2 regions of the Alteromonas sp. HB246098 genome follow, and region 1 is predicted to be linked to the other one. Evidence: predicted binding sites of a transcription regulator. Region 1 holds the regulator's gene; the other holds the start of a gene.
What was found. Region 1 encodes FNR, which switches genes on or off when oxygen is low (the NO sensors DNR and NnrR bind a similar motif). Its sites were predicted from a motif close to TTGATCTAGATCAA; they were not measured.
Positions count from the first base shown of each region.

Region 2: a site for FNR is predicted at 5,001-5,014, ahead of ccoG (cytochrome c oxidase accessory protein CcoG). Genes of this name have one in related genera too.

Region 1 is NZ_JBTZUG010000008.1:86,283-94,136, forward strand. Features, by position in the region: gene ACYTPF_RS16025 (cbb3-type cytochrome oxidase subunit 3) at 1-15, shown strand, start outside; gene ccoP (cytochrome-c oxidase, cbb3-type subunit III) at 32-985, shown strand; gene ACYTPF_RS16035 (FixH family protein) at 1,216-1,695, shown strand; gene ACYTPF_RS16040 (heavy metal translocating P-type ATPase) at 1,695-4,181, shown strand; gene ccoS (cbb3-type cytochrome oxidase assembly protein CcoS) at 4,183-4,413, shown strand; gene ACYTPF_RS16050 (sulfite exporter TauE/SafE family protein) at 4,400-5,059, shown strand; gene fnr (fumarate/nitrate reduction transcriptional regulator Fnr) at 5,105-5,845, shown strand; gene uspE (universal stress protein UspE) at 6,138-7,061, shown strand; gene ttcA (tRNA 2-thiocytidine(32) synthetase TtcA) at 7,295-7,854, shown strand, end outside.
Region 2 is NZ_JBTZUG010000007.1:119,441-127,294, reverse strand. Features, by position in the region: gene ACYTPF_RS15135 (amidohydrolase family protein) at 1-519, opposite strand, end outside; gene ACYTPF_RS15130 (SDR family NAD(P)-dependent oxidoreductase) at 643-1,434, opposite strand; gene ACYTPF_RS15125 (hypothetical protein) at 1,473-1,598, opposite strand; gene ACYTPF_RS15120 (acyl-CoA dehydrogenase family protein) at 1,711-3,471, shown strand; gene ACYTPF_RS15115 (DUF3016 domain-containing protein) at 3,567-4,112, opposite strand; gene ACYTPF_RS15110 (hypothetical protein) at 4,231-4,596, opposite strand; gene ccoG (cytochrome c oxidase accessory protein CcoG) at 5,078-6,508, shown strand; gene ACYTPF_RS15100 (serine/threonine protein kinase) at 6,505-7,488, shown strand; cobalamin riboswitch at 7,607-7,854, shown strand, end outside.

The DNA.
Region 1 (7,854 bases):
TCAAAAGAAGATTAGCAGGAGTCTCGAACTCATGAGTATGTTTTGGACAATTTGGATTTCAGTGATAACCCTAGGGTTGATCATTGGTTGCTACTTCCTTCTTCGCTGGTGCCTGTCTAACAAGACTGGCGTCGCTGAAGGTGAGTCAATGGGCCACGAATTTGATGGTATTGAGGAGTTGAATAACCAACTACCTCGCTGGTGGACAATTATGTTCTACATGACCATCGTTTGGGGCTTTATATACCTAGCGCTTTATCCTGGCCTAGGTGCGTACGAAGGTATTTGGGGTTGGAAGAGTTCTAACCAAAATATCCAGTCGCTAGAAGAGTCTGCTCAAGCGCGTATTGACGCAAAAGAGCAAGGCTACCTAGTAGAATATGACCGTGAGCTTGATTTTGCTGCTGAGAAGTTCGACCCGATCTTCGAAGCGTATGCACAAGTTCCTGTTGAAGAACTGGCGAAAGACCCAGAAGCAAACAAAGTAGGTCAGCGTTTATTCCTACAGAACTGCTCTCAGTGTCACGGTTCAGATGCACGTGGTCAGAATGGCGGCTTCCCTAACCTAACGGACAACGATTGGTTGTACGGTGGTTCAGGTGCGAAAATCGTTGAAACTCTTACGCTTGGTCGTAAAGCAGCTATGCCAGCATGGCTAGATGCTATGGGTGAAGACGGTATCGAAGAAGTGGTTAACTACGTTCTTAGTTTAAGCGGTCGCGATGTGGACCCACAGCTAGCTAAAGCAGGTAAAGCGCGTTTCGCAGCGTGTGCGGCTTGTCACGGTATGGACGGTAAAGGTAACCAAGCACTTGGTGCACCAAACCTTACTGACAATATCTGGCTATACGGCGGCAGCCACAGAGCGGTAACAGAAACGCTTACTTACGGTCGTAACGGTGTAATGCCTTCATTCAAGAAAACCTTGGGTGATGACAAAATTCACGTTGTTGCAGCGTATGTATACAGCCTTTCAAATGATTAATGATTTAAATCATTAAATATCTTAAAAAGCCTCGTTACTACGGGGCTTTTTTTATGAGAAAATACAGCCATATAGACAGTGCCATTACGTACAAATTTAGTGGGCTGTAGGTGAGAATTACCAACACCATATTTATCGTTATTATGCAGTTCGAATACGGCTGTCCACTAGTAATAATAGATATGTTGTTAGCGACCTTGCTAGTGAAGTAAAGACGAGTAAATAATTAAATGAATAGACCCTGGTATAAAGAATTCTGGCCCTGGTTTTTAATTGCCGTACCTATCATTACCCTGATCATGGGCGGCGTGTTGTTAAACCTTGCTATTTCTACTGAAGATAGCCTTGTTGTAGACGATTACTACAAAGAAGGTAAAGCAATTAATGCCCGCCTGGACAAAGAAGCGATAGCCCGTCGCATGAACATTACCACCGATTTAACCATTGAAGATGGCAGCATAGCGCTAGAGTTCCATTCAGGCATTCCACAAGAAGGCAACGCGGTTAAACTAAGTTTTTACCACGTTACGCTTGAAGAGCGTGATGTCAGCGTTTTACTAAGTCGCGACGCTAACGGTATTTATCGCGGGTTTATTGAAGAAAACCTAGACGGTAAATGGCGCATATCGCTCACACCTATTGATGATAGCTGGAAAATTCAAAACACGGTCTATCTACCCCATACTGGTAAAATGAAGTTCAATCCATAATGGCGAATCACGATTGTTACCATTGTGGGCTGCCTGTAGCAGCCGCAGACGATGGGAAATTCACTACTGTCATATTGGGGCAACATCGGGATATGTGTTGCCCAGGTTGTTTAGCGGTAGCTGAAGCTATTGTTAACAATGGTTTAGAAGACTATTACCAGTTTAGGACCGAACCTGCACAAAAATCTGATGACGGTATTTTAGAAACACTAGATAAACTCAAAGTCTATGACGACCCTTCCCTTCAGGAAGAGTTTGTGTTTGAAGAAGGGCAAGATAAGCAAATTCAGCTGACACTTGAGGGTATTACATGTGCTGCCTGTGGCTGGCTTATTGAAAAGCAATTATCGAAAGTTGAAGGCATTAAGCAAGTAGCTGTAAATGTTCAAGAGCGTCGGGCTTTAGTTACTTGGTCACCGTTTCAAATTAAGCTTAGCCAAATTCTCTCTACGCTGAAAAGCATCGGCTATATTGGCTCTCCATTTCACCCTGATGAGCACGAAGCCAGCTATAAACGCGAGCAAAAAACCTTCCTTAAGAAATTAGGGCTAGCAGGTATTATGGCCATGCAGGTTATGATGCTGATGACGGGTCTTTATTTTGACTGGTTTGGCGCCATCGAATTAGAAACACGACAGTATTTTTACTGGGTTGCCCTTACACTCACCACCCCGGTTGTACTGTATTCTGGTAGCACCTTCTATGTCGGTGCAGCTAAAGCGCTAAGCGCACGAACAGTTAATATGGATGTACCTGTTACGCTTGCCATATTTGGTACCTATATTGCCGGTATTCGCTCTACCATGCTAGAACAAGGCGAAGTGTATTTCGAATCCATTTGTATGTTCATTTTTCTGCTGTTGCTTAGCCGATTCTTAGAACATCGCAGTCGACACAGAGCGGCGCAGATTTCTGCCAATATGATGCAGTATGTTCCTGTGTCAGCGACTAAATTAATGCCAGATGGCAGCGTTACTGAATGCTTAGCAAAGCAACTAAAAGTGAACGATGTAGTGCTAGTTAAGCCCGGTGAGACAATTCCCATTGATGGGCTGGTAACAGAAGGTAACGCTGCGGTTGATGAGTCTATGCTAACGGGTGAATTTAACCCTGTGCGCAAGACAAACAACAGCGTTGTATATGGTGGTACCGTATGTCAGGATGGCAGCCTTACCATTACTGTTACGCAAACACTTAAAAATGCGCTGGTAAATCAAATTGTGAGGCTTCAAGCAAGTGCGATGGCCAGCAAACCCAAGGCCGCGCAAATAGCCGATAATTTTTCTCGATATTTTGTAACTGCGGTACTGCTGATTTCAGCGTTAACCTACACCTTTTGGGCCTATAACGGCAGTGTTGATGCATTTTGGATCACCATTTCGGTGCTAGTAGCAACCTGCCCTTGCGCCTTAGGGTTAGCCACACCATCAGCGCTCACTTGCGCTATGGCGAAATTAAACAGACAAGGCATTTTGCTAAAGCGAGCCGATGCTCTTGAGCAAATAACTGGCATTGACACTATCGCGCTCGACAAAACCGGTACGCTTACACAAGGTAAGTTCACTATATCAAACGCCTGGTATGCTGACGGCGTAGACAGCGACAGCGCGTTTTCCATTGCACGCGCACTTGAATCTCGCTCTGAGCACCCTATTGCTAAAGCCTTTAGCGGGGATAAAGCCTTTAGCGATAATATGGCCTTTAGCGATAATAAGGCCTTTAGCGATAATAAGGCCTTTAGCGATGATAAAACGTCAAACGGCAACACCATACACAAAGTGTCCAATTTTACAGTCACGCCAGGTGGTGGAATTAGCGGTGAAATTAATGACACACTATTTTGCATGGGCTCAGCAGCATTCAGTGTTCACGAATCTCAGCAATCATTTATCGAGGGTTACCCCTCGGCTAATGTGTTTCTTACCGTCAAAGGCCGTATGATGGCGGCTTTTGAAGTTCGTGACTCACTGCGTGACGATACCCAAGAAACCCTCGATATATTGGCAAAAAGTCATACCCTAGCTGTATTAAGCGGCGATACACAGAAAAACGTCGACTCCCTAACGAAACCTTTACCAATTTCCACCGCTAAAGGGGGTCTTACCCCAGAACAGAAATACGAAGCGGTTCAAGCTATGCAGCAATCGGGCACCAAGGTAATGATGATGGGCGATGGTATTAATGACGCGCCAGTGCTTGCTAGTGCCGATGTAGCGATAGCAGTAGGTAATGCGACAGATGTTGCGAAGACTGCTGCCGACGTGATATTGCTAGGCGACCAGCTACTTTCTGTACCAGAGTTAATTAAAACCTCACACCAAGTGAAACAAAAAATAAGACAAAATATTGGTTGGTCGTTAGGTTACAATGTGCTGATCTTACCCTTCGCCGTAACAGGCCTGCTTTCACCGTGGATGGCGGTTGTTGGAATGTCATTAAGCAGTATCATAGTAGTGACAAACTCTACGCGACTTCTGGGCAAATAGTATGAGCATAATTTACGTTTTAATACCAATCGCGATCATCATAGTAGCTGTGGCAATTGTGATATTTTTCTGGGCGGTTAAAACCAATCAGTTTGAAGATTTAGACCGTCAGGGTTACAGTATTTTGTTTGATGATGACCTTCCGCCTGAGGAAAAAAAGCTCGCTGAGCAACGCAAGCAATTTCAGGATAGTAAAGTAGATAAAAGCCAAGAGTCGCATGGAGGGGATTAATTATTTCTCAGCCTTTCTTATCGGCTTAGCTGGCGGTGTTCACTGCGTGGGCATGTGCGGGGGTATAGTGGCAGCGCTAAGAATGGTGTCACCAAAAGGTGCTTCAGCATTACCCTATACCCTAGCCTACAATATAGGACGTATAGCAAGCTACACCATCGCTGGCGCGCTAACTGGGGCGCTTGGAAAAATAGCCGCCGACTACGTGCCCCTTGCCAACTATGCCCTATCTTTGCTTAGCGGCCTTATGCTGTTGTTGCTAGCCTGTTATTTAGGTAAATGGTGGACGGGTTTAACGGTATTGGAAAACGCTGGAAAAGGATTGTTTTCTAAACTGCAGCCATTATCTAAGCGTTTTTTACCGTTCAAAACCCCTTTTAGCGCTATCCCTTATGGGTTTATCTGGGGCTGGTTACCTTGTGGATTAGTGTATTCAACACTTACTTGGTCTTTGGCTGCGGGCAATGCAGTACAAGGCGCCGCCGTGATGTTTTTCTTCGGTTTAGGTACTTTGCCAACGCTACTCGCAGCAAGTGCAGGCAGTCAGTATATTGTTAGTAGTTTTCAAAACAGTCATATTAGACAAATCATCGCAGTAATAATGGCCATATATGCAGCCTATCTTATTCATGGCGCAATCGTTTAAAAATAGGTGTATTATTGTCGTGGGGTCTTTATAAGAGCATGCATTATGAGCAAAGGAAGCCAATTTTCTATTCACTGTCAAAACTGTAGCTTTAGTCACCTGTGTTTACCCGTTGCACTAAACAAAACAGAAATTGAATCTCTTGACGATATAATCGAGCGCAAAAAGCCGCTTCATAAAGGCGATACGCTCATTCAAACTGGCGATAAATTTCGTTCCCTTTTTGCGGTAAGAACGGGTTCTTTTAAGTCATTTGTAACCAACCAAGAAGGTGAAGAGCAAATCACCGGCTTCCACTTCCCGGGTGATATTATTGGTTTTGATGCCCTGCGTGAAAGTAAGCATCAAAGTTACACTTCTGCGCTAGAAACCGCCATGGTGTGTGAACTGCCTTATGACACACTTGATGAAATGTCGGTTCAATTTCCCAAACTACGCCATCAGATCATGAGCTTTATGAGCGCTGAGATAAAACAAGATCACGACATGATCATGCTTTTAAACAAGCGTACTGCTGAAGAGCGTTTGCTGTATTTTATATCACACCTTTCCCAGCGTTTTGAAGAGCGTGGCTTTTCGCACAGAGAGTTTCACCTAACTATGACCCGAAACGAAATCGGCAACTATTTAGGCTTAACGATAGAAACCATTAGCCGTCTATTAAGTCGTTTTCAGAAGGAAAACATTATCAAGGTAGACGGAAAATTGATCTCTATTTTGGATTTTGATCGGTTAAATACCAAGCTAGAGGCGTTAAATGGCCCTAGTGTAGTTTGTAACGGTTAATTTATTCTTCTTTTATCTTAAGCGCGCTACATGCGCGCTTTTTAGTTTTAATCTTTAAAGTTTCACTGTATTCCCTCACTGAGTTACACAATATCCATCCATTGAGCGTGGAAGCTCCCGTAAAATTCAGTGTAGCCTTTTTTGTTTATCAACGAATTATTTACGCCTTGATCCAAAACAACTCACGTTTTTTTAAATGTCGTTTATAGTTAATGTAAATGGTTTTTATAAACTGTTTTGAAAAAATATCGATGTCGACAGCCATACAAAGCTTTGTAGTTGAGGAGACGTTATGATTGAGTGTAAACGAATTCTTGCCGTGGTGGACGCGGAACGCGACAACCAGCCTGCCCTAAGCCGTGCCTATGAACTTGCGTCAAAAACCGGCGCTACGGTTACCGCTATGATGGTGGTATATGATTTGTCTTACGATATGACAACCATGCTTAGCCCCGACGAACGTGAATCAATGCGCGATGCCGTTACAAAAGAACACGCCAAATGGCTATCTGCCCAGCTAAAAGAACAAGGCTTTTCAGAGACCGATATTGTGGTTGAGTGGAACAACCGTGCTTATGAGTCGATTATTTATTACGCCCTTAATAACCAAATCGACTTAGTAGTAAAAGCTACTAAAAAACATGACGACCTTGCCTCAGTGATCTTTACACCTACGGACTGGCACTTAATGCGCAAATGCCCTCGCCCTGTTCTACTCGTGAAAGAACATGATTGGCCAGAAGGCGGTGAAATCATTGCTGCAGTGAACGTAGGGAGCGAAGATGATGAACACGCTGCACTAAACGACAAGCTTACATTAATCGCGAATGACTATGCCTCTTTGCTGAAAGGTAACGTTAATTTAGTCAACAGCTACCCTTCAACACCACTCAACATTGCCATCGAAGTACCGGAGTTTGACCCTGACACGTATCACGATGCGGTAAAAAACCATCATATGAAGGAAATGCGTAGTCACGCACTCAAATACGGTATTCCAGATAATAAATGTGTGGTGAAAGAAGGCTTACCTGAAAAAGTTATCCCACAAGTAGCAAAAACACTCGATGCAGAGTTAGTTGTAATAGGCACAGTGGGACGGGTGGGTATTTCAGCAGCGCTTATTGGCAATACTGCCGAACACGTTATCGATGAACTGAATTGTGACGTATTAGCAATTAAGCCCGATGGATTTGAATCACCGATAACCGTGTAGTTAACGACTTAATTGCGCTTAAATATCAAGACACTTAATGGCGACAAATAGCGAGTCGGCGATGGGCGCTTTTCATAAAAAAACTCGCATTTAGCGGTTAAAATCTGGGGCTTAGCCACATACGCTTTAATCAGTACTTAACGTTTCTCGATAAATTTAACCACACAGCCATAGTCTCGAAAAGGCGCTTTAATGTATAATGGCGCCTTTATCACAAACCAAGCTAGTTAATTATGAGTTTAGGCACAAGCAGTGCTGACGCGCCGACGTTAAACGCCGAGCAAAGTAAGCAAAAGTACAACTTCAACAAACTTCAGAAACGACTTCGTCGCAACGTGGGTAAGGCCATTGGCGATTTCGGTATGATTGAAAACAACGACAAGGTCATGGTGTGTTTATCTGGCGGTAAAGACAGCTATACCATGCTTGATATTCTATTGTTTTTAAGGAAGATTGCGCCTATTCATTTTGATATTGTTGCGGTAAATCTTGACCAAAAGCAACCTGGTTTTCCCGAACATATCTTACCCGAGTACTTAGACAGCATTGGCGTTGACTACAAGATTGTAGAAGAAGACACCTACTCTATTGTTAAAGACAAAATTCCTGAAGGGAAAACGACCTGTTCGCTTTGTTCTCGTTTGCGTCGTGGTATTTTGTACCGTACAGCGAAAGAGTTAGGAGCGACTAAAATTGCATTAGGTCACCATCGTGACGACATGCTAGAAACTTTCTTCTTAAATATGTTTCATGGTGGTAAGCTAAAATCAATGCCACCAAAACTGGTTAGTGA
Region 2 (7,854 bases), on a different contig from region 1:
TTTCAAAGCTGGGTTTTGTTCTAATACGTTAAGTAATGCAACTACGGCATTACTATCTGCAATATTAAACTGAGCATCAAAAGACAAGCCTTTAGAAGCCATGTGACCAAGCGCCCACTTTACTTTAGGGGCGCGCAAAAGCGTTTCAGCCTCATCATCTAAAATATGGCGAAGGCCTGATACAGAGGAATACAGCCCTAGCTTATCAATATGACTGCCAACGCTGTTTCCAGCTAAATCTATGCAACCAACCGAGCGAAATGGCAGTGTACAATGACGCTCTAGAAAGGCAATTTCTCGCCACGGTCTACTGTTATCGTAGCCTGCTTCAATATGCACAAACCCACAAAGCTGACCTAGAGAAGCCCGATGAAGCATCGTCTCTGTGGTATTTTTGGCAATATTTTTCTTATCAGCCCAAAAAGGCGCATTAGTGGGTTTTAGCCAATTGTACTGACCTTCATCTAACGCAAAAAGATGGATATGAGGGTCTACCCACGTTTGTGAATGCTGAACCATTTTTTATTCTTTAACCCTGCATTTGTGCACTGCGTGTAGCGTTTTTTACATCGCTTATTTGCTGTAGCGCTATTTTGCTCTCACTATTGAGCAGCACTTTCTGTGCCTCTTATTGAGCCACTTCTATTGAGCCGTATAGCCCCCATCCACAGCATACAAACTTCCCGTGATGAAAGACGCCTTATCGCTACATAAAAAATAGGTCAGTTCCGCTACATCCTCTGGCTGACCTAATCGCCCAATGGGCTGGGCTGCAGCTTCTTCGGCTACCACATCGCTTTTAATTGCGCCTGAGCGAGCAACGTAATTGTCAATCGCGTTATGAAATAAAGGGGTTTCAATGGTGCCTGGGCATACCGCGTTAACGCGAATGTTATATGGGGCATAATCAAGTGCCGTGGTTTTTGCGATAGACGCCAGCGCACCTTTACTTACCCCGTAGGCAAAGGAGTTTCGCTTTCCTACAAAAGACTGATCAGATCCCATCACCACAATGGCTCCACTCCCCTGCTTTTTCATCGTAGGCAAGCATGATTTAATTGCGCCATAGGCGCCTTTAACGTTAAGACTAAGCACCTTATCAAGCAAGGCTTCGTCGGTATCCTCAATAGTTGCAGACACGTGGATACCAGCATTACACACTAAAGCGTCTATGCGTTGATAAGCCGTCATAACTTCATCGATTGCAGCCTTAATGTTACTTACCACGCTTACATCACAAGGCTTCCAAATAGCGTTAGGCACAGCTTGCTCAAAGTTTCTTATATCTAAGTTAACCACTTGATAGCCATTTTCGCTAAACAACTTGCATACCGCGAAACCGATACCCAAGCTTCCGCCTGTGACTATACAAACCGGGGCCTGCGCTTCTTTACTACTATGTTCAAGGTTTTTCTTCGCGCTATCTGAATTCATGTCTTTATGTACCGTGTTGCTGGTGCGTATGTGTTGTTTCAATGTAGGCTAAGCATGCCAGTGAGAATGTGAATCGCAAGCGAGCTTAGCATTTGTGTTCGCCATTCTATATCAACAGTGACGTTCAAGGCATCATCACTAGCATTTTCATGGGCTGCTTTCATTGCCACATCATCCAAATTTATTATTAACTTTCCTTTAACGGACTATTCGGACTACGCTTTTTGTGACTATAATAGGCAAAATTAAAACACTTGTTTGAAAAAGGAGTCATCCATGCCTCTGTACCACGCCCCTACAACTGATTTTCAGTTCTTATTAAAAGACTGGCTTGGACTTGATGCTCACTACGAAAAGCTCGGTATCAGCGACTTTGATAGCGAACTGGCCAATGAAATTATTGCGCAAGGCGCAAAGTTTGCTCTAGATGTCGTTGCCCCACTCAATCGTGAAGGTGATGAAGAAGGCTGTAAGCTTGAAGACGGTAAAATTACCACGCCTAAAGGCTTTGCAGATGCTTATCAAGAATACGTTGCGAACGGTTGGAATGCCATGTTAGGCACTGCCGAGTACGACGGGCAAGACTTGCCATACACCATGGCTGTGCCGGTTCACGAAATGTTAAACGCAGCGAATTTAAGCTGGCGCTTAACTACAATGCTTACAGAGAGCGCCACACTTGCGGTTACCAAACACGCCAGTAAAGAATTAAAGGATATTTATCTTGCTAAGCTAATCAGCGGTGAGTGGACAGGTACCATGAACCTGACCGAACCTCACGCGGGAACAGATTTGAGCTTGCTTAGCACCAAAGCTGAGCCACAAGGCGACGGCAGCTATAAAGTAACGGGTAATAAAATCTTCATCACTGCCGGTGATCACGACTGGAGTTCGAACGTTATTCACCTTGTTCTTGCTCGACTACCTGACGCACCAAAAGGTGTTAAGGGCATAAGTCTGTTCTTAGTACCTAAGTTCCTTCCAGATGCTAGCAATGAGCCTGGCGAGGCAAACAGCCTTTCTGTAGGAAGCATTGAACACAAAATGGGGATCAAGGCCAGCCCAACCTGTGTGATGAACTTCGACGGCGCAACAGGTTACCTTGTCGGTGAAGAAAACCAAGGCCTTGCATGCATGTTCACTATGATGAACGACGCCCGCTTCCAGGTAGGTCTTCAGGGCTTAGGTGCGGCAGAAGCATCGTACCAAGGCGCGCTAACCTACGCCCGTGAACGTGTGCAGTCTCGCGCACCTCAGGGTATCCAAAACCCAGACGGCAAAGCAGACCCAATCGTATTTCAACCTGACGTAGCGCGTATGTTACTTACGCAGAAATCATTGATTGAAGGATGCCGTGCACTTTCACTTTTCTACGCTAAATTTATGGATGTAGAAAAGCTTGGTGAGGGCCAAGAAAAAGAAGATGCCGACAAAATACTTCAGTTTTTAACGCCTATCTGTAAAGCTTTTATGACCGATATGGGCCTTGAAACCACCAGCTTGGGTGTTCAGGTTTTCGGTGGTCACGGTTTTATTCGTGAGTGGGGTATGGAGCAACTTATGCGCGATGTGCGCATTGCAATGCTGTACGAAGGAACAAACGGTATACAGGCACTAGACCTTATCGGTCGTAAGCTTACCCGCGATGGCGGACAAATGATGGAAGCTACTTATAAAGCGTTTAGTGCATTAGTTAGCGACATTCAAGACAGTGAAGCGAAAGGCCTAGCACAAGGTATTCTTGATGACTGGCGCGCATCTTCAGCAGACTGTTTAGGGATGGATGCGACAACCGCAGCTTCCGCCGCTTGCGACTATCTCGCTTACAGTGCTTACTCACTTATTGGTGTACTGTGGTACAGCATGGCAGACAAAGCCCAAATCTCGGGCAATGCGGTACTTGCTGCTTCTAAGATGAAGACTCGTGACTTCTATATGGAACGCATTTTAGTACGCCGTGACGCGCATAAAGCCGCTTACAAAGCTGGCCCTGAAAGCACACTCGCTATTTCGGGTAATGAGTTTGATTACCTGTAAGCGACATACGCTTTGTTAGCCCAATAAAGTTGGGCTAACAACACAAAAAAGGTCACTACACGTGACCTTTTTTATTGCCTTTTTAATGGAATGTTTTAATCGTTTGCCGCAACTTGCGTGGAGAACGTATCAGCAAACCAGTCGTTAAGCATGGCCTTCTCGTACGACAATGACTCAGTGCGGTTGTGACGAATATTCGATTCCATAAAGTCCATGTCTTTAAGCTTCACATCTTCACCGCTTAAAATGACCTGACCATCAGAATTAGATAGCGAGTAACTAAACGTCATTCTTGGAATATCAATGCGTTTGATTATTCGCACATCGCTGCCAGCCCCGCTGCCAAAACCTACAAACTGGCTAGGCCAAACTTGACCGGCCAAATCAACGTTTGTCACTGTCATCGATAGAACCTGTGATTCGGGTAAGTCGCTTGCTAATTCCGTAATGTGCTCTTCCAAGTCTTTTAAGGTTCGCTCACGAAAGCGTTTACGAGATTCATTGGCTGGCCTGACGTCACTGTAAGACTCTGGCTCTTCCCATGTTATCTCTACCTCAGCGGCTTGAGTTGGCGCAAAAACAACAAGAGCCCCTACGGCTGCGGCGCAACTTAAACAAGAAAAAGTTCGTAGTTTATTCACTTTCATGCTCCTAAATTCAGTCGTTTAACCTTAAGTTAGCAAGCGTTGGGAAAGTTATTAATCAAAAAAACATTAGAAAAGTTTTAGGTTCAACTTTTTCTTACGTAAAACGCTAATGTCACTTTGAAACTTGCATAACCGGAGACTGCTTAACAATTAGGCACAGTTTTGCGCGTTTAGTTCCCGTAAAGTTAGGGTTTATATCATCGTTTTCACAATAAATGTGATAGAAGCGTTTTACGCTCGCAGCATCGGCAGTAATTTGTTTGACGTAACTTTGCTGATAAGGTTTCAAAGGGCTTAATTCAATATTTATTTTATCTTGCAAACTACGTAATTCTTTTCGCTCTGGAAGCGTAGCAATGGTCACCAGCCAGTCAGAAACAGAGTTTTGGATATCTTCAAATAGATACTGAACAAAAGGAGAGCGCAGCACTATTACCAAAACAATAATTTCCGCAGCGATAATAAAGAACCGTAACATAACTTCTCAGCTAACTTTGATAGGGGTTTACAACGAGTGGCGCCTACTTTGTGCACCTTTCACCAACAATGTACCTAATAAATGCTTTACTAATTTGTATTACAACAAGGTTCACTGTACATGATTTGGATACTTATTGGCCATATAATTGCGCTTCATGGTAGTGTGTTATCTAACTTGCTGTAAACACAATAGTTTATACTAAGGTATAACTTGTATACTTTTTCAACCAACAATTTTTCGGGCCTACCATTTACTCAATTTTCTGCCCGTTAGCTATGTCGCTGTATGTAGAAATTTACAAAATGTCTTAAAGCCAAAGAAAAATAACTACCTACCCATGTTACTTTCTGAACTTTCAGTATTGACTGAAAGTTTAAAAAGGTAGACCATACGCCGCATTATTGATCTATATTAAATATGACGTGTTGAACGCAGTTATACTGCACAGGCAGTTTGTTACGTCACATAAGGTTAAGCTATGAATGAACAAATACCGGTCAAAAACGTTACACCGGTAAAAGTACATAAGCCCAAAGGAGCCACAGAGGGTAAACGACACGATTCCCGTAGCCGTATTTATGTGCGCGCCGTAAAGGGCCCTTTGGAAACGTTTAGACGTTTTTTTGGTCTTTTCTTTTTAGCTCTTTTTGCCATCATTCCGTGGATTCAGTACAACGGCCATCAGGCAGTATTACTTGATATTGGCGAACAGCGTTTCACTATTTTCTCTCTTACTTTATGGCCTCAAGACCTTACCTTACTGGCTTATATATTCATTGTTTCCGCTTTCGCTTTGTTTTTTGTCACTACCTTCGCAGGCAGAGTGTGGTGTGGCTTTATGTGCCCACAAACAACATGGGTATATATATACACTTGGTTTGAAGAAAAGTTCGAAGGCCCACGAAACAAGCGTATAGCCCTTGATGCGCGCAAAATGGATACTGACAAATTTTTGCGTAAAACAGCTAAGCATACTGCTTGGGTTCTGGTAGCACTATTAACTGCGCTAACCTTTGTCGGCTACTTCACCCCTATTGATGCCCTGTTTGTTGACTTCGTGACATTTGACACCAGCTTCTGGGCGGGTTTCTCGGTTATCTTTTTTGCAGTTTGTACTTACGGAAATGCAGGCTATATGCGTGAAATTATGTGCACGCACATCTGTCCTTATGCACGATTCCAATCTGCCATGTTCGACAAAGATACTTTCACCGTATCTTACGATGCAAAACGTGGCGAACAACGCGGTCCGCGCCCTCGAAAGCTCAGTCATGAACAGGTACAGGAAAAAGGTTTAGGTGACTGCATCGACTGTAATTTATGTGTTCAAGTCTGCCCAACTGGAATTGATATTCGCAACGGCCTTCAATACGAATGCATCAACTGCGGTGCTTGTGTTGATGCCTGTAACGGCGTTATGGATAAAATGGGCTATCCAAAAGGATTGATAAGCTTTACCTCAGAAGAAGAGCTTGCGGGCGGCAAGACTCACGTTTTTCGTCCTAAGCTAATTGGTTACTTTGTCGTTCTTTTGGTTATGACGGGTTTGTTGTTTGCCAATATTTGGATGCGCAGTCCAACCGAAGTCGACATCATCCGCGATAGAAACTCACTGTACCGCGAGACCAATGAAGGGCTTATTGAAAACGTATATACCATTAAAGTGCTCAACAAAACCCAGCAAACCCAGTCATACACGATTGCGATAAAAGGATTGCCTGACTACAAATACATTGGTGAGCAAAAGGTAACCGTTAAAGGTGGTGCGGTATACAGCACACCAATTTCAGTTGCAACTGACGCTTATAATCTGGAAGATACGGTTACCGATATCTTTATCAGTGTAACCACCACAATTGATGGGGAAACGGTTACCGTTGATGAACCAACTAAATTCCTTTATCGATGACAGATTTTTCTTTCTCTGGGCTTAGCCCAGACACCATATTAGATGCCCTGGAAAGCCAGGGCATTTTTCTTCAAAGCGGCCTACTAGCGCTTAACAGCTATGAAAACCGCGTGTACCAATTTTTGGCTGAAGATGGCCAGCGCTACGTTGCGAAATTCTATCGTCCCGACCGATGGACAGATGCGCAAATTCTTGAAGAGCACGAGTTTGCCGCAGAACTTATTGAAAGTGAAATCCCGTTGGCCGCGCCTATGGCTCTAAACGGCAGCACACTGCATCATCACACGGTGGCTGAGACTGACTATCGATTTGCGCTATTTCCTTCAGTAGGCGGCAGACAATTCGAGAATGACAACCTTGACCAGCTCGAATGGATGGGGCGTTTCATTGGTCGTATCCACCGCGTTGCCTCAGCTAAAGGGTTTACTCATCGCCCTTCAATTAATATTGAAAGCTACCTGAATGAGCCCAAGCAGGTTCTATTGCAAAGTACGCTGCTACCTGAGCATTTAAAAACGGCGTTCTTCGCCATACTCGAGCCTGTAATAGAGGCAACTAAAAAGGCTTACAGCCCAACATCAAGCATTCGTCTTCACGGCGACTGCCACCCAGGCAATATACTATGGCGCGATGGCCCAACCTTCGTTGACTTAGATGATTGCCGCATGGGGCCTGCGATCCAAGACTTATGGATGATGTTAAGCGGTGACCGTCAGCAACAACTGTTACAGCTTGATACCTTAGTTGAAGCTTACGAAGAATTTAACTCGTTTGATTCAGCACAACTGCCGCTTATCGAACCTCTTCGTGCAATGCGAATGGTGCATTATATGGCATGGCTTTCTCGACGTTGGGAAGACCCGGCATTTCCTCGGGCATTTCCTTGGTTTGCTGAAGATAAATACTGGGAAGGCCAAATACTTGCCCTTAAAGAGCAGCTATCCGCACTACAGGAGCCTCCGCTAAAATTGGGGTACTGAGCCTTCTGCCTTACTGCTGAAAAACGCTTTTTCGATGACCCTAGTTCAATAACCGTATGCAGGTTACGAAAAAGCGTAAGGTATAAGAAACCGTATTCGCTATCACTTTTTAAGTTCTATATAATCGCGCTGTGTAGGTGCTTTTGTCGCGCTTTAAAACAACCTAAGTGACAAGAGTTAAACGGGAAATCAGTGAAAATCTGATGCTGCCCCCGCAACGGTAAACTCAACGCATTGTCGTTTTCTTTTCATTCGCCACTGTCTTTTATACGTTAACGCGCTACAGCGCAATTAGACGCCACTAGATGGGAAGGCAAAAGAGCCATTACTTTATCGGTATTGGTGAGTAAGCCCGGATACCGGCCT